2 regions of the Streptomyces sp. NPDC006602 genome follow, and region 2 is predicted to be linked to the other one. Evidence: riboswitches for the same ligand, from Rfam matches in the RefSeq annotation. Region 2 holds a riboswitch; the other holds the start of a gene.
The links. A riboswitch is a leader RNA that binds a small molecule or an ion and turns the genes downstream of it on or off. The one in region 2 is predicted to bind cyclic di-AMP.
Positions count from the first base shown of each region.

Region 1: linked by a shared signal. The riboswitch ahead of ACFYO2_RS26345 (transglycosylase family protein) and the one ahead of ACFYO2_RS41015 (M23 family metallopeptidase) in region 2 are both predicted to bind cyclic di-AMP.

Region 1 covers NZ_JBIAHG010000011.1:88,263-97,117, forward strand. The annotation lists gene ACFYO2_RS26310 (glycoside hydrolase domain-containing protein) at 169-999, shown strand; gene ACFYO2_RS26315 (hypothetical protein) at 1,024-1,368, shown strand; gene ACFYO2_RS26320 (hypothetical protein) at 1,416-2,054, shown strand; gene ACFYO2_RS26325 (SurA N-terminal domain-containing protein) at 2,276-2,923, shown strand; gene ACFYO2_RS26330 (nucleoside triphosphate pyrophosphohydrolase) at 3,040-4,056, shown strand; gene ACFYO2_RS26335 (cytochrome P450) at 4,053-5,324, shown strand; gene ACFYO2_RS26340 (transglycosylase family protein) at 5,488-6,501, shown strand; cyclic di-AMP (ydaO/yuaA leader) riboswitch at 6,696-6,864, shown strand; gene ACFYO2_RS26345 (transglycosylase family protein) at 6,868-7,551, shown strand; gene eno (phosphopyruvate hydratase) at 7,840-8,855, shown strand, end outside.
Region 2 covers NZ_JBIAHG010000033.1:25,497-34,351, reverse strand. The annotation lists gene ACFYO2_RS41030 (DNA topoisomerase (ATP-hydrolyzing) subunit A) at 1-955, opposite strand, end outside; gene ACFYO2_RS41025 (M16 family metallopeptidase) at 1,346-2,695, shown strand; gene ACFYO2_RS41020 (M16 family metallopeptidase) at 2,692-4,080, shown strand; cyclic di-AMP (ydaO/yuaA leader) riboswitch at 4,296-4,462, shown strand; gene ACFYO2_RS41015 (M23 family metallopeptidase) at 4,476-5,261, shown strand; gene ACFYO2_RS41010 (GntR family transcriptional regulator) at 5,497-6,192, shown strand; gene ACFYO2_RS41005 (HPr family phosphocarrier protein) at 6,319-6,600, opposite strand; gene ACFYO2_RS41000 (GNAT family N-acetyltransferase) at 6,778-8,855, shown strand, end outside.

The sequences.
Region 1 (8,855 bases), on a different contig from region 2:
AGGCGGGGAGGCCGCATCAGGTACGGTGCGATCCTCCCCCGGCGTCAGGTGGCCGGACACCTTGCGTAGGTGTGCCGGAGGGGTGCCGGTGTCAGGGGCTCAATCATTTTTGGTCCGCACGTCACGCATGCCGTGACGTGCTTTGTGAAGCGTGAACATGGGGTGGGGATGTCCAGTCATCGGCTGTCCAAGAAGGGCCGTTACATAGCCTGGGCGACGGCGGGTACCGCCGTCGTGGCCGGAGCCGGGATCGCGGCGCAGTCCTCCATGGCGGCGACAACCACCTGGCCCGCGCAGAAGACGTACACCGGCCGTGCCTTCGACGCCTGCGCCGCGCCCTCGCTGTCCGCGATGAAGGCCTGGCACACCGGCTTCTACGGAGCAGCCGCCGTCTACATCGGTGGCAAGAACCGCGGCTGCGCCCAGCCGAACCTCACCGCGTCCTGGGTGAAGTCGGTCAACACGGTCGGCTGGAAGCTCATCCCGCTCTACGTCGGCGCCCAGCCGCCCTGCCAGACCGGCTCCAGCCCCGAGAAGATCGCCGCCTCCACGGCCGCCTCCCTCGGCGCGACCGACGCGGCGGACGCGGTCGCCAAGGCATCGGCGCTCGGTATGAAGGCGGGCAGCGCGATCTACCTCGACATGGAGCCGTACGACATCACGAACAAGGCGTGCAACGACGCCGTGCTGACGTACGTCCGCTCCTTCACCAAGACCCTGCGCGCCAAGACGTACCGCGCCGGCTACTACGGCTTCACCAGCTCCAGCGCCAAGGCCATCGCGACGGCCACCGACAAGACGGACCTGCCGGGCAACCTCTGGTACGCGCTCTGGGACAAGCAGAACACCACCACCGCGGACTGGCCGTGGGGCTCCACCCAGTTCACCAACCACAGCCGAGGCCACCAGTACCTGGTCAACAGCAAGGAGTCCCGCGGTGGTTACACCATCACCGTGGACCGCGACGCGTGGGACGCGCCGGTCGCCATCGTCGGCTGAACCGGACCGAGCGAGGGGCGTGAGATGAAGGTCGTCGTCGCCGGGGCGGGGCTGCGGACGCCCGTGGTACGGGCGGGGTTCGCCGTACTGCCCTTGGTCAGCCTGGGGCTGCTGTGTCCCGTACCGTCCCTCGTACTCGCCCTGCGGCGGCGCGCCCGGGCCGACTGGTGGGCCTTCGCCGGCTTCAGCGCGGTGCTGGTGGCCTGGCTCATCGAGCTCGCGCTCACCCCGGTCGACACGCACGGGCCGCTGTTCGCGGTCGACGTGCTGCTGATCCTGCTGTCGATGGCGGGAGCCTCCACGCACGCGTGGAGGACCTGGCCGCGGAGGCAGGCAGGGGAGCCGGGGAGCACGGCAGTAGAGCAGTGAACCGTAGGGCAGTAGGCGTAGGGGCGTAGGGGCGTAGGGAGTAGTCAGTGGTCAAGCAGGTCAGACAGGTGTCCCAGGCGCGCCCGGCGCAGCGGAATCGGGTGGGGCGTACAGGGCGGTTGTCCGCCGTGGGGCGCGCCGCCGTCGTGTGGCTGCGCGCGCTGCGTGGGCGCACCATCGCCTTCGCGGTGGGCGCGCTCGCCGTCGTCGCCGCGCTGGCCGTGGCCGGCGTACTCCTCTTCTCGCACGACGACGGGCGGCCCCCCATCCCGGACGCCCGCGCACGCGTCTACGCGGACGTCGACGCCTGCCTGCTCACCGGCAAGCAGGGCATCACGGCCGACACCACCGCGGCCGCCGCCTGGCAGGGCATGCAGGACGCGTCGCTGAAGACGCACGCGCGCGTGAGCTACGCCCCGGTGACCGGCGAACAGAGCGCCGCGGCGGCGCGCCCGTTCCTCAACGGTCTGCTCCAGCGCTCCTGCGACGTCGTCCTCGCCGTCGGGCGGCCCGAGGTCGAGGCGGCCGAGCAGACGGCACCGCAGTACGGCAAGATCGGCTTCGTCCTGGTCGCCGACGGCGGCGGCCAGAAGGCCGGTACGAACGTGACCGCCGTCCCCGGCGGCGACGGCGTACGCGCCGGGGTCGCCGCCGCCGTGGAGCGAGCGGTGACCGGCCGGGGCTGAGCATCGGCGGGCCTCCGGGCTGAGCGCGTCCCCGGGGAGGACGCACGCCCGTTCCCGAAGTACTGGCGAATCGTTGGTCGAATGGGTTGGCCAGAGCTTGCCCACTGCCTACCATCGATCACCGCAAGACCTTGTGCGCCCGCCCGTCGCCCGACCGCCACCCTCAACGAGACGCTGCGCGCCGCACCTGCTTGTCTGCACAAACCCCTCGGGAGGCTTCCTTGCACCGCCGCCGTCGTCGCACCGCGCTCCTCCTCTCCGCCGCGATCGCCGCGGCCCCCCTCCTCACCGCCTGCGGAAACGATGCGCACCCCGGCGCGGCGGCCGTCGTCGGCGGCCAGCGGATCACCGTCTCCCAGCTGGAGAACCGGGTGAGCGAGGTACGTGCGGCGCAGCGGGCGGCGGTACCGGACGACGCGCAGTACGAGCAGGCCATCGCCAAGACCGGCACGCTCGCCCGTGACACCCTCCACAACATGGTCCTGGAGCGAGTGCTGCAGCGCGCCGCCCAGGACGCGGGCGTGACGGTCAGCCGCAAGGAGATCCAGCAGATGCGCAGCGGCCTGGAGCAGCAGACCGGCGGCTCCGAGGCCCTGGAGGCCGCCTGGCTGCAGCAGTACGGCATCGCTCCCGAGCGTCTCGACGAGAACCTCCGCCTCCAGCTGGAGGCCCAGAAGCTCGCCGCCCACCTCGGCACCGAGACCGGCGACCCCGCCTTCTGGAACGCCCTGGCCAAGGCGTCCGCGAAACTGAACGTCGACCTCAACCCGCGCTACGGCAGCTGGGACGTGGACAAGAGCAGCCGCGTCGACACGAAGACACCGTGGCTGCGCGAGGTCACGGCGACGGGGACGCAGGAGACGGCATAACCGGGGACGCAGGAGCGGCATAACCGCACGGCGGGGTTGTTCATACGATCACACTGCGCCCCCCTCGCCTGTGGATAACTGATCGCCTCGTCGGCGACGTGCGTTAGCTTCGAATCGTGAACGCAACCAGCCCCGAAGCCGCCACCAGCTCCGAAGCCGCCACCGGCCGCATCGTCCTGCTCACCACCAGCCACCGCGTCGCCCCCGGCCTGCTGTCCTGGCCCGCCTGGCAAGCACTGCACGCCGCCGACAGCGTGCTGTGCGCAGACGGGACGCACCCGCAGCTGCCGTATCTCCGCGAGGCCGGCATAACGGTCGACGAGGCGTCGCCCACCGCCGGGGAACTGGTCGACGCGTGCGCCGGAGGGCGGACGGTGGTCGTGGTGGCCACCGGCGAGGGCGAGCCGGCCCTCACGGACGGCCTGGCACGCCTCGCGGGCTCCGGCCGCGTCCACATGCCCGAGCTGGAGCTCCTTCCCGCCTCGTACGACCTGCCGGGCGCCCGCCTCCTCGACCTCGTCCAGGTCATGGACCGCATCCGCGCCGAGTGCCCGTGGTCGTCCCAGCAGACCCACAAGGGCCTGGCCAAGTACGGCATCGAGGAGGCGTACGAACTCGTCGAGGCCATCGAGGAGGGCGACCGCGACGAACTCCGCGAGGAACTCGGCGACGTCCTGCTCCAGGTCGTCTTCCACGCCCGCATCGCCGAGGAAGGCCGCCCGGAGGACGGGGCCGCCCCCTTCTCCATCGACGACGTCGCCGCCGGCATCGTCACCAAGCTCATCCACCGCCACCCGCACGTCTTCGGCGACGAGACCGCCACGACCCCCGACGAGGTCAAGGAACACTGGCTGCGCACCAAGGCGATAGAGAAGCAACGCGAGTCGGTGACAGACGGCGTCCCCCTCGGCCAGCCGGGTCTCGCCCTGGCGGCGAAGCTGGCCTCACGCGTCCGCACGGCGGGCCTCGAGGTCCCGCTCCCGACCGGCGAGGGCATCGGCTACGAGCTGCTCGCGCTGGCGGTACGGGCGGAGGCGGACGGGGTGGATCCGGAGGCGGCGTTGCGGGCGGCGGCTCGGGCGTACCGGGACGCGATCAGACAGACGGAGACGCGGTCGGAGTCGGCGGAGTGACCAACCAGCCCACGCCGCCCGCCCCCACTCCCGCCCTCTTCTCCTGGGAGTTCGCGACGGACCCCTACCCCGCCTACGCCTGGCTCCGCGAAAACGCCCCCGTCCACAAGACCGAACTCCCCAGCGGCGTGGAGGCCTGGCTGGTCACCCGTTACGCCGACGCCAAGCAGGCCCTCGCCGACCCGCGCCTGTCCAAGAACCCCGCGCATCACGACGAGCCCGCGCACGCCAAGGGCAAGACCGGCATCCCCGGGGAGCGCAAGGCCGAGTTGATGACGCATCTGCTCAACATCGACCCGCCGGACCACACGCGGCTGCGTCGGCTCGTATCCAAGGCGTTCACCCCGAGACGCGTCGCCGAATTCGCGCCCCGCGTGCAGGAGTTGACCGACCACCTCATCGACCAGTTCGCCGACAAGGGCAGCGCCGACCTCATCCACGACTTCGCCTTCCCGCTCCCCATCTACGCGATCTGCGACCTGCTCGGGGTCCCCCGCGCGGACCAGGACGACTTCCGCGACTGGGCGGGCATGATGATCCGGCACGGGGGCGGACCGCGTGGCGGGGTCGCACGGTCGGTGAAGAAGATGCGCGGCTATCTCGCCGAGCTCATCCACCGCAAGCGCGAGGCCCTTACGGCCCAGAGCACCCCCGGTGAGGACCTCATCTCCGGTCTGATCCGGGCCTCCGACCACGGCGAGCACCTCACCGAGAACGAGGCCGCGGCCATGGCCTTCATCCTCCTGTTCGCGGGATTCGAGACCACCGTCAACCTCATCGGCAACGGCACCTACGCCCTCCTGACCCACCCCGAGCAGCGAGGCCGGCTCCAGAAGGCCCTCGCCGCCGACGACACGGCACTGCTCGAGACCGGCGTGGAGGAACTCCTCCGATACGACGGCCCCGTCGAGCTCGCCACCTGGCGGTTCGCCACCGAGCCGCTGAGCATCGGCGGGCAGGACATCGCGGCCGGCGACCCCGTCCTCGTCGTACTGGCCGCTGCCGACCGGGATCCGGAGCGGTTCGCCGATCCGGACACCCTCGACCTCTCCCGGCGTGACAACCAACACCTCGGATACGGCCACGGCATCCACTACTGCCTCGGTGCCCCCCTGGCCAGACTGGAGGGGCAGACCGCGCTCGCCACGCTGCTCACCCGCCTCCCGGACTTGCAACTCGCCGTGGATTCCGCTGATCTGCGGTGGCGGGGCGGTCTCATCATGCGCGGACTGCGGACGTTGCCCGTCGAGTTCACGCCGCGTGTATGACTGCGCTCACCTGCGTAAAGCTGACCCACCCTCAACTCTGTGATCTTCACGTGATCTACGCGGCATTAACTTGTGACAAGTGATCGGCTGCCTATACGTTCACGGATCAGCGCGGCGCCTCACCCGCCGCGCTGGTCACTGTTGCCTCGCGAAAGGTCTCCGCATGCTCTCCGGGAACGGCCGCCATCGTCGCCCCCGCCAGGCTCCGGCCATCCTCGTCGCGGCCGGAGTGACCGGCTCCGCCATCGCGATCCCGCTCCTCGGTGCCACCGGCGCCAGCGCGGCGACCGGCACCACGTGGGACCAGGTGGCCAACTGCGAGACGGGCGGCTCCTGGAGCCAGGACAAAGGCGACGGGTACTACGGCGGACTGCACATCGCCCAGGAGGACTGGGAGCAGTACAGCGGCCTCGACTTCGCCTCGAGCCCCGACCAGGCCAGCCGCTCCCAGCAGATAGCCGTCGCCGAGAAGATCCTCGCGGCCAAGGGCGTGGGCTACTGGTCCACCTGCGGTCTGCTCAACGGCCTCAGCAAGGACTCGGGGGCGGCCGACGTCGACACGGGCGTGGCGGACGAGGTGACCTCGGGCGCCGACGAATCGTCCGGCTCGACCGGCTTGTCCGACTCCTCCCGATCGTCGGCCGACTCGCCCGGTGACACGTCTTCGGATGCGCCTTCGTCGTCCGCGTCGACCTCTCCGTCCGACGCCCGGTCGAATTCTTCCGGGAAGGCCGACAAGACCGGCGAGGGCGACAACCCGGCCAAGTCCGACACCTCGGCCGATTCCGACTCGACCCCCAGTGCCTCGCCGGACTCCGGCGGCGACTCCACAGGCGCGCCGAAACAGGACGACTCGGACAACTTCTGGCAAGAGGGCGGCTCTTCGGCCCTCGTCGACACCGGCGCCCTCGTCGCGGGCAAGCACCGCGGCGGCAGCGCCGACGAGACCGCGGTCGGCACCGACACCGCCAGTGCCGACACGAGCGCCTCCGGCGGCCGGCACGCCGCCCGCGCGGACTCGTACACCGTCCGCCCCGGAGACACTCTCGCGTCCATCGCCGACTCCCTTGACCTCGAAGGCGGGTGGCGTGAGCTCTACGCGGAGAACAAGCAGGCGATCGGCGCCGACCCGAGTGTCATCGCGCCCGGTCAGACCCTCATCGTAGGTATCGAATAGGGCGAAAACGAGCGGGAGTTCGCGCCGCATTTCGCGCTGAATGTCCGGTTCGGTGAAAGTGTGGGATGACTCTCAGAAGCCCTGATCGTCTTTGAAATTCCGCGGATCGCGTGTCTACCGTCAGGACCGCTCGCCAACACGAGCCCCGACTGCCGCAACGCCGAATCCTGCCAGCGGCCGTACGGGAACAGTCGTCGCGTAAAGCGCCGTAGGCAGGAGCGGGGGACCCAAGGTAAGTGCCGGGACCAGCAGTTGAAGCTGGCTCCGGCTTGGGGTGAAGCCATGTTCCGCAAGGGACGTGGCCGGGCAACTCAACCGGCCCGAACCCGACAGCTCACCTCGCAGGCGTCGGTGAGGGGATCCACCATGCTGTTTTCCGGCAAGGGCAAGCACCGCCGTCCGTCCAAGGCCACTCGTGCCATCGCCATCGCCGGTGTCACCGGTGCCGCCGTCGCCGCCCCGCTGATGGCGGCCGGCAACGCCTCCGCCGCCACCGCCTCCGAGTGGGACGCCGTGGCCCAGTGCGAGTCCGGCGGCAACTGGTCCATCAACACCGGCAACGGCTACTACGGCGGTCTCCAGTTCTCCGCCTCCACCTGGGCCGCGTACGGCGGCACGCAGTACGCCGCGCAGGCCAACCAGGCCTCCAAGTCCCAGCAGATCGCCGTCGCCGAGAAGGTCCTCGCCTCCCAGGGCAAGGGCGCCTGGCCGAACTGCGGCGTGAACCTGTCGAGCTCCGCCTACAACGGCAGCGCCGACACCTCGTCGAACACCTCCAGCGGCTCCTCGGGGACCACGACCCGTTCCACCGAGCAGCAGGCCTCCCGTTCCGCGGACCGCCCGGCCTCGAAGAAGACCGTCACCACCCCGACCGGCAAGAAGGTCAAGAAGGGCGACGGCGAGTACAAGGTCGTCTCCGGCGACACCCTCAGCTCCATAGCCGAGGAGAACGACGTCAAGGGCGGCTGGGCGAAGGTGTTCGAGCTGAACAAGGACATCGTCCAGGACGCCAACCTCATCTACCCGGGCCAGCAGCTGCACCTGAAGTGACACGCGGCTCGTAGCTGAACCACAGCGCTCTCCTGGACGTGGACTCCATAGTGGAGGCCTCGTGAGGGCCACCCCCGTCCCCACGGGCTCCCCGCTCCGGTGCGTCGTCCCCCGTACGCACCGGGGCGGGGCTTTTTGTGCCCCGCTTTTTGTTCCGTTCGGAAACAATTTACTTTCGGTTCTGTCCATGAGGTGGTCGACAGGCTGGCCGATCGCCCGGAGCCGGTTAGGCTCGTCTCGCAGAACCCACCGTGGTTCCGTGAGACCAGCGTCACATTGAAGAAGGAGATGCTCGTGCCGTCCATCGACGTCGTCGTAGCCCGGGAAATCCTGGACTCCCGAGGCAACCCCACGGTCGAGGTCGAGGTCGGCCTCGACGACGGCAGCACCGGCCGTGCCGCCGTTCCGTCCGGCGCCTCCACGGGCGCCTTCGAGGCCATCGAGCTCCGCGACGGTGACCCCAACCGCTACCACGGCAAGGGCGTGGAGAAGGCCGTCCTCGCCGTCATCGAGCAGATCGGCCCGGAGCTCGTCGGCTACGACGCCACCGAGCAGCGCCTGATCGACCAGGCGATGTTCGACCTGGACGCCACCGACAACAAGGGCTCGCTCGGCGCCAACGCCATCCTCGGCGTCTCGCTCGCCGTCGCCCACGCCGCCTCCGAGGCCAGCGACCTCCCCCTCTTCCGCTACCTGGGCGGCCCGAACGCGCACCTGCTGCCGGTGCCGATGATGAACATCCTGAACGGCGGCTCGCACGCCGACACCAACGTGGACATCCAGGAGTTCATGATCGCCCCGATCGGTGCGGAGTCCTTCTCCGAGGCCCTGCGCTGGGGCGCCGAGATCTACCACACCCTCAAGAAGGTGCTGAAGCGCAAGGGCCTGAACACCGGCCTCGGCGACGAGGGCGGCTTCGCCCCGAACCTCGGCTCCAACCGCGACGCCCTCGACCTCATCCTCGAGGCCGTCAAGGAGGCCGGTTACACCCCCGGCGAGCAGATCGGCCTCGCGCTCGACGTGGCCGCCTCCGAGTTCTACAAGGACGGCGTCTACCTCTTCGAGGGCAAGGAGCGCTCCGCCGCCGAGATGACGGAGTACTACGCCGAGCTCGTCGCGGACTACCCGCTCGTCTCCATCGAGGACCCGCTGTTCGAGGACGACTGGGCCGGCTGGAAGACCATCACCGACCAGCTCGGCGACAAGGTCCAGCTCGTCGGTGACGACCTGTTCGTCACCAACCCGGAGCGCCTGGCCCGCGGCATCGAGGAGGGTGTCGCCAACGCCCTGCTCGTCAAGGTCAA
Region 2 (8,855 bases):
TCTCGATGACCAGGCGCAGGCCGTGCGCCCGGTCGGTGAGGTCCTTGACGTCGGCGATGCCCTGCAGCTTCTTCGAGCCGACCAGGTCCTTGATCTTGGCGATGACCTTCTCGGGGCCGACCGTGAAGGGCAGCTCGGTGACGACCAGGCCCTTGCGGCGCGCCGTCACGTTGTCCACGGCCACCGTCGCGCGGATCTTGAAGGTGCCGCGGCCGGTCTCGTACGCGTCCCGGATGCCGGAGAGGCCGACGATGCGGCCGCCGGTGGGCAGGTCGGGGCCCGGGACGTGCCGCATCAGGGCCTCGAGGTCCGCGTTCGGGTAGCGGATCAGGTGGCGGGCGGCCGCGATGACCTCGGCCAGGTTGTGCGGCGGCATGTTCGTGGCCATGCCGACCGCGATGCCCGACGCCCCGTTCACCAGGAGGTTCGGGAAGGCGGCCGGCAGCGCCACCGGCTCCTGCTCCTGGCCGTCGTAGTTGGGGTTGAAGTCGACCGTGTCCTCGTCGATCGACTCGGTCATCAGGCTCGTCGCCTCGGCCTGGCGGCACTCGGTGTACCGCATGGCGGCCGGCGGGTCGTCATTGCCCAGCGAGCCGAAGTTGCCGTGGCCGTCGACCAGCGGGACACGCATCGAGAAGGGCTGGGCCATGCGCACCAGGGCGTCGTAGATCGACGCGTCGCCGTGCGGGTGCAGCTTGCCCATCACCTCGCCGACGACACGGGCGCACTTCACGTAGCCGCGGTCGGGGCGCAGCCCCATCTCGTTCATCTGGTAGACGATGCGGCGGTGCACCGGCTTGAGGCCGTCACGGGCGTCCGGCAGGGCGCGGGAGTAGATGACCGAGTACGCGTACTCGAGGAAGGAGCCCTGCATCTCGTCGACGACGTCGATGTCGAGGATCTTCTCCTCGTACGAGTCGTCGGGCGGCGGGGTCTTCGTGCTGCGGCGGGCCATCGCTGCCGGCTCCTCCTGTTTCTGGTAGTTCGCCTACGGGGCGTTCGCGTCGGTGACGAGAGCCCGGCCGTGCTCAGCCCTTCGGGCCTTGGCGTGCTCGACCTCTCGACACCGACGCGTCCCTTCGGCTCACTCGTGCTGAAGCGTGAACGGGACTGACGCGGACCATTGTGGACCGCGGGACTGACAGTGCGGGCCAGGGGCCGCTGTCGGCCGCCCCCGCCGGGTGCGGGCGGGCGCCTGACCGCGGTTGCCCGCAGGCTACGCGATCTCGCTCACGGCGTACGTCGTCCGGGAACTTCGCCGACCGCCCGCACGCTTGCATACAGTGGCAGGACCGGCAGGAAAACCGCGGTTTCAGCGACCGCGACCGCGATCGAAGGGACGTACATGCCCATGGGTCACACGGCCACAGCCCAGGCAGGCTCCGGCGGACTGACAGCGACCGAGCACCGCCTGGCCAACGGCCTGCGCGTGGTGCTCTCCGAGGACCATCTGACCCCCGTCGCGGCGGTGTGCCTCTGGTACGACGTCGGCTCGCGCCACGAAGTCAAGGGTCGTACCGGCCTGGCTCACCTCTTCGAGCACCTTATGTTCCAGGGATCCGGCCAGGTCAAGGGCAACGGCCACTTCGAGCTGGTCCAGGGCGCAGGCGGGTCGCTCAACGGCACGACCAGCTTCGAGCGCACCAACTACTTCGAGACCATGCCCACCCACCAGCTGGAGCTCGCACTCTGGCTGGAGGCCGACCGCATGGGCTCGCTGCTGGCCGCCCTCGACGACGAGTCCATGGAGAACCAGCGGGACGTCGTCAAGAACGAGCGCCGGCAGCGCTACGACAACGTCCCCTACGGCACGGCGTTCGAGAAACTGACCGCCCTGGCTTACCCGGAGGGCCACCCCTACCACCACACCCCGATCGGCTCGATGGCCGACCTGGACGCGGCCACCCTGGAGGACGCGCGCGCGTTCTTCCGCACGTACTACGCGCCGGGCAACGCCGTCCTGTCGGTCGTCGGCGACATCGACCCGGAGCAGACGCTCGCCTGGATCGAGAAGTACTTCGGGTCCATCGCGCCGCACGACGGGAAGCCCGTGCCCCGCGACGGCTCGCTGCCCGAGATCATCGGTGAGCAGCTGCGGGAGATCGTCGAGGAGGAGGTGCCCGCGCGCGCCTTGATGGCCGCCTACCGGCTCCCGGAGGACGGCACGCGCGCGTGCGACGCGGTCGACCTGGCGCTCACCGTCCTCGGCGGCGGCGAGTCGTCCCGCCTCTACAACCGGCTCGTACGGCGCGACCGTACGGCGGTGGCGGCCGGCTTCGGTCTGCTGCGGCTGGCCGGAGCGCCCTCCCTGGGCTGGCTGGACGTGAAGACCTCCGGTGACGTCAAGGTGCCGGTCATCGAGGCCGCCATCGACGAGGAGCTCGCCCGGTTCGCCGAGGAGGGCCCCACGGCAGAGGAAATGGAGCGCGCCCAGGCCCAGTTGGAGCGCGAATGGCTGGACCGGCTCGGCACGGTCGCGGGCCGCGCCGACGAACTGTGCCGGTACGCGGTGCTGTTCGGCGACCCGCAGCTCGCCCTGACCGCCGTACAGCGCGTCCTTGACGTGACGGCCGAGGAGGTCCAGGAGATCGCCAAGGCCCGCCTGCGCCCCGACAACCGCGCGGTGCTCGTCTACGAGCCGATCGCCCCCGAAACCCCCGCCGACCAGGACGAGAACGAGGAGGCGGCCCGGTGACCGAGCTCGCCACGATGGAATTCCACCCCCAGCCCCAGGCGGGAGAGGCCAGGCCCTGGGCCTTCCCGGCGCCCGAGCGCGGGACGCTCGACAACGGCCTGACCGTGCTGCGCTGCCACCGGCCCGGCCAGCAGGTCGTCGCCGTGGAGGTGCTCCTGGACGCACCGCTGGAGGCCGAACCGGCCGGCCTGGACGGCGTCGCCACGATCATGGCGCGGGCCTTCTCCGAGGGCACCGACAAGCACTCCGCCGAGGAGTTCGCCGCCGAGCTGGAGCGCTGCGGCGCCACCCTCGACTCGCACGCCGACCACCCCGGCGTACGGCTGTCCCTGGAGGTCCCGGTCTCGCGCCTGGCCAAGGCGCTGGGCCTGCTGTCCGACGCCCTCAGGGCGCCCGCGTTCGCGGACAGCGAGGTCGAGCGACTGGTGCGCAACCGCCTGGACGAGATCCCGCACGAGCTGGCCAACCCGTCCCGGCGTGCCGCCAAGGAGCTCTCCAAGGAGCTCTTCCCGGCCACCTCGCGCATGTCGCGCCCGCGCCAGGGCACCGAGGAGACGGTCGAGAACATCGACTCCTCGGCCGTGCGCGGCTTCTACGAGAAGCACGTCCGCCCCGCCACCGCCACCGTGGTGGTCGTCGGCGACCTCACCGGCATCGACCTCGACGCGCTGCTCGGAGACACGCTCGGCTCCTGGACCGGTTCCGCGGCCCAGCCCCGTCCCGTGCCGCCGGTGACCGCCGACGACACCGGCAGGGTCGTCATCGTGGACCGCCCCGGAGCCGTCCAGACGCAGCTGCTGATCGGCCGTATCGGCCCAGACCGGCACGACCGCGTGTGGCCCGCGCAGGTGCTCGGCACCTACTGTCTGGGCGGCACCCTCACCTCCCGCCTGGACCGCGTCCTGCGGGAGGAGAAGGGTTACACCTACGGCGTGCGGGCGTTCGGGCAGGTCATGCGCTCCGCGCCGGACGGCACCGGCGCCGCGATGCTCGCCATCAGCGGCTCCGTCGACACCCCGAACACCGGTCCAGCACTCGACGACCTGTGGACAGTGCTGCGCACCCTCGCCGCCGGAGGGCTCACCGACGCCGAGCGTGACATCGCCGTGCAGAACCTCGTCGGGGTGGCACCGCTGAAGTACGAGACCGCGGCGGCCGTGGCGAGCACGCTGGCCGACCAGGTCGAGCAGCACCTGCCGGACGACTTCCAGGCGACGCTGTACCAGCAGCTCGCCGCGACCGGCACCGTGGAGGCCACCGCGGCGGTCGTGAGCGCCTTCCCGGTCGACCGGCTGGTGACGATCCTCGTCGGGGACGCGGCGCAGATCAGGGAGCCCGTCGAGGCCCTCGGCATCGGCGAAGTCACCGTCGTCTCGGCGGAGTAGGCGCACGCGCGCGTAGCGCGGTGGGCGTAGGCGCGCCCAGGGGCCCTGGTGACCGGAGAGTCACCAGGGCCCCTCCATGTCCGAATTGAGGGAGAGGTTGCCTGTCTGCCCTGTGGCATGCGCTACAAAAGCCGTGATCCGTTTGGGGATTGAAAGTTGCCGCGTTTAGCGTCATGCGGGCTGTTCGTCAGGCAGTGCGCCGCACCCGCGGCACCGGACAGTCATCGCCGAGTCCCCACATGGCGCGAGCCAGGGGAGCCGGGGACCCACACCACAAGTCCCTGGGGTGAATCGGACGCCCGCGCGCACCGCGAGGGGGCCCGTAGGAGACCTTCCTGCTCCGAACCCGTCAGCTAACCCGGTAGGCGAGAAGGAAGGAAAGGACCAGCCACCACATGGCGTTCACCTGCGCCACCGGGAAGCACCGTCGTCCCAGCCGGATGAAGCGCACCACCGCCCGTGCGGCGGGCGTGGCGGCGCTGACCACCACCGGCGTCATCGGCACCCTGGCCGCCCCGGCGCTCGCCGCCGAACCGGCCGCCGAGCAGACCGGTCTCATCCCCGTCATCAGCACCGACAACTCGATCGCCGACCAGATCGACGCCCAGGCCGCCGCCCAGAAGCAGGCCGCCGAGCAGGCCGAGGCGCGGAAGAAGGCCGAGGAGGCCGCGCGCAAGCAGGCTGCCGCCGAGGCCAAGAAGGCGGTCGCCGAGGCCAAGCAGGCCCGCGAGGCCAAGGAGCGCGCCGCCCGGGAGGCCGAGCGCAAGATCCTCAACGCCTTCGTCGCCCCCGTCTCCGGCTCGTACATCTCGACCGGCTACAAGTCCGGCGGCGCCGTCTGGTCCTCCGGCAGCCACACCGGCGTCGACTTCCACGCAGCGAGCGGCACCTCCGTCCACGCGGTCGGCTCCGGCACGGTCGTCGAGGCCGGCTGGGGCGGGTCGTACGGGAACAACGTCGTGATCAAGATGAACGACGGCACGTACACCCAGTACGGCCACCTGTCCTCCATCGGCGTCTCCGTCGGCCAGACGGTCACCCCGGGGCAGCAGATAGGCCTCTCCGGCGCCACCGGCAACGTCACCGGGCCGCACCTCCACTTCGAGGCCCGCACCACCGCGGAGTACGGCTCGGACATCGACCCCGTCGCCTACCTCCGCTCGCACGGTGTGAACGTCTGACGCTCGCGCCCGCGAACGACCCACGCGTGCGTCCCGGCATCGTCTGACGACAGACGGCTCCGCATCCCGAAGCCCCGGCTCCCCCAGCCGGGGCTTTCGGCGTTTGGGACGACCGTCTGTCCAAAAAATATCCATGGATTCCGGCCCGCCATCGGAAATTCCCGCTGATTGCAATAGAGTCACTGAACACACGTCAATCGTCGACGTTTCACGGGGATTAAAGCGGAGGTCGGTCATGCGTATTCCGGCGCACTCGGTATGCACGGCGATCCGGGACGACATCGTCGCGGGTGTCTACGAGCGCGGCAGCCGACTCACCGAGGAACTGCTCGCGCGCCGCTACGGCGTCTCGCGCGTCCCCGTCCGGGAGGCCCTGCGCACGCTGGAGGCGGAGGGCTTCGTGGTGACCCGGCGGCACGCGGGCGCGTGCGTCGCGGAACCCACCGAACAGGAGGGCGCCGACCTGCTGGAGATGCGCATGCTCCTGGAGCCGCTCGGCGCCTCCCGGGCCGCCCAGCGGCGGACCGAGGCCCATCTCAAGGTGCTGCGCGGCCTGGTCCGGCTGGGCCAGGAGCGTGCCAGGCGGGGCAACAGTGAGGATCTGCGCTCCCTGGGGGCATGGTTCCACGAGACGCTCGCGCAGGCCTCGGGCAGTGCCGCGATGACCTCGATGCTGACCCAGCTGCGCCACAAGATCGCATGGATGTACGCGGTGGAGGCGCCGGCCAACCCCGTGGAGTCGTGGGCGGAGCACGGCGGGATCGTGGACGCGGTGGCGCGCGGCGACGGCGAACGCGCGCGGGCGCTCACGGCGCTGCACACGGAGCGCGCGACGGCGGCGCACCGGCTGCGATTCACCGGCGGCGGGGATCGGCCGGACCGTGTGAGGAACTCGCAACATCCCGTAAACATGACGGGCCTGCGGCATTAACACAGGCACCGTATACAAAGAGGGGATAATTCGCGGGGGATTATTTCTGCTGCCCGTGAGCGGGAAATGCGAAGGGCTCGCCCGATAATTCGGGCGAGCCCTTCGCGGCAAACGTCAATTGCGTGCTCAGACGGTTTCGGGGAGTTCCTCGAGACCCTCGGAGACCAGCTTCGCCAGACGGTCGAGGGCCACGTCGGCGCCCTCGGCCTCGGAGGCGAGGACGATCTCCTCGCCGCCCTGGGCGCCCAGACCGAGGACGGCCAGCATGGAGGCCGCGTTGACGGGGTTGCCGTCGGCCTTGGAGATCGTCACCGGGATGCCTGCGGCCGTGGCGGCCCGGACGAAGATGGAAGCGGGGCGGGCGTGGAGACCCTCGGCCCAGCCGACGTTGACGCGGCGCTCAGCCATGTGATGCTGCCCTTCGATGTATCAGGTTGTCTAGACCAGTTTCCCATATCATGAAGCATGCCCGGAGCGGTCCTTCGTCCCGCCCCGCGCTGCCGCCGAACCGCGGCCTCGGTCCGGCTGACGTCCTCCACAGACTGCCTCGCGCCGTTGTCGTACGCGAGCCGTACTCTGGGGCCCATGCAGACCTCGTCGGACCGGCACGAGTACCCCGCCCACTGGGAAGCCGACGTGGTGCTGCGCGACGGGGGTACCGCGCGCATCCGGCCCATCACCGTTGATGACGCCGATCGCCTCGTCAGCTTCTACGAGCAGGTCTCGGACGAGTCGAAGTACTACCGCTTCTTCGCGCCCTACCCTCGTCTGTCCGCCAAGGACGTCCACCGCTTCACGCACCACGACTTTGTGGACCGGGTGGGACTCGCGGCCACCATCGGCGGCGAGTTCATCGCCACCGTACGCTACGACCGCATCGGCCCCGATGGCGTGCCCGCCTCGTCCCCCGCCGACGAGGCGGAGGTCGCCTTCCTCGTGCAGGACGCCCACCAGGGACGCGGAGTGGCCTCCGCCCTCCTCGAACACATCGGGGCCGTCGCGCGCGAGCGGGGTATCCGGCGGTTCGCCGCCGAGGTACTGCCCGCCAACAACAAGATGATCAAGGTGTTCACGGACGCCGGGTACACCCAGAAGCGCAGCTTCGAGGACGGCGTCGTACGCCTGGAGTTCGACCTGGAACCGACGGACCGTTCGCTCGCCGTGCAGTACGCGCGCGAACAGCGCGCCGAGGCGCGGTCCGTGCAGCGGCTGCTCATGCCCGGGTCCGTCGCCGTGATCGGGGCCGGCCGCACCCCCGGCGGCGTGGGCCGCAGCGTCCTCGAGAACATCAGGGACGCCGGGTTCACCGGCCGGCTCCATGCCGTGAACAAGGCCCTCCCCGAGGCGCAGAAGGAACTCGGCGGGGTGCCCGCCCACCGGTCGGTGCGGGACATCGACGGGCCCGTCGACCTTGCGGTGGTCGCCGTCCCCGTGGAGCACGTCCCCGAGGTCGTCGAGGAATGCGGCCTGCACGGGGTGCAGGGTCTGGTCGTGCTCTCCGCCGGGTACGCCGAGGGCGGGCCCGAGGGACGCGAGCGCCAGCGTGAACTCGTCCGCCACGCGCGCGCGTACGGCATGCGGATCATCGGGCCGAACGCGTTCGGGATCATCAACACCTCCCCGGAGGTCCGGCTGAACGCCTCGCTCGCGCCCGAGGCGCCCCGGCCCGGCCGGATCGGCCTGTTCGCCCAGTCCGGCGCGATCGGCATCGCCCTGCTGTCCCGGCTGCACCGGCGCGGAGGCGGGGTCACCGGGGTGACCGGCGTGTCCACGTTCGTCTCCTCCGGCAACCGGGCGGACGTCTCCGGCAACGACGTACTCCAGTACTGGTACGACGACCCCGACACCGACGTCGTGCTGATGTACCTGGAGTCCATCGGCAATCCGCGCAAGTTCACGCGGCTCGCACGCCGTACGGCGGCCGCGAAGCCGCTGGTCGTCGTACAGGGGGCGCGGCACGGGGGTGCGGCGCCGCAGGGGCATGCCGTACGGGCGACGCGGCTGCCGCACGCCACCGTGTCCGCGCTGCTGCGGCAGGCCGGGGTGATCCGGGTCGACACGATCACCGAGCTGGTCGACGCGGGGCTGCTGCTCGCGCGCCAGCCGCTGCCGGCGGGGCCGCGGGTGGCGATCCTCGGCAACTCCGAGTCGCTGGGGCTGCTGACGTACGACGCGTGTCTCGCCGAGGGGCTCAGGCCGCTGCCGCCGCTGGACCTGACGACGGCGGCGTCGCCGGAGGACTTCCACGGGGCGTTGTCCCGGGCGTTGGCCGACGACGCGTGCGACGCCGTCGTGGTCACCGCGATTCCGGCGGTGGGGGAGGGGTATCCCGGGGACGCGGCGTTGGCGGAGGCGTTGAGATCGGCGGCGGAGCGAGTACCGGGAAAGCCCGTCCTGGTGGTGCACGTGGAGCTCGGAGGGCTGGCGGCGGCGTTGTCGGCCGCGGCGAGCACCGCACCCCAGGCGAGTTCGCCGACGTCCGCCGCTGTCGGCCGCGACCACCCGTTCCGCGCGTTGGACCGACTGGCCACGAAGGCGGCGGACGACGCGTCCGCCCCCGAGAACTGCTCCCGTCTCATCCCCGCCTATCCGGCCGCCGAACGAGCTGTCCGCGCCCTCGGCGAAGCCGTCAAGTACGCCCAGTGGCGGCGGGACGCCACCGA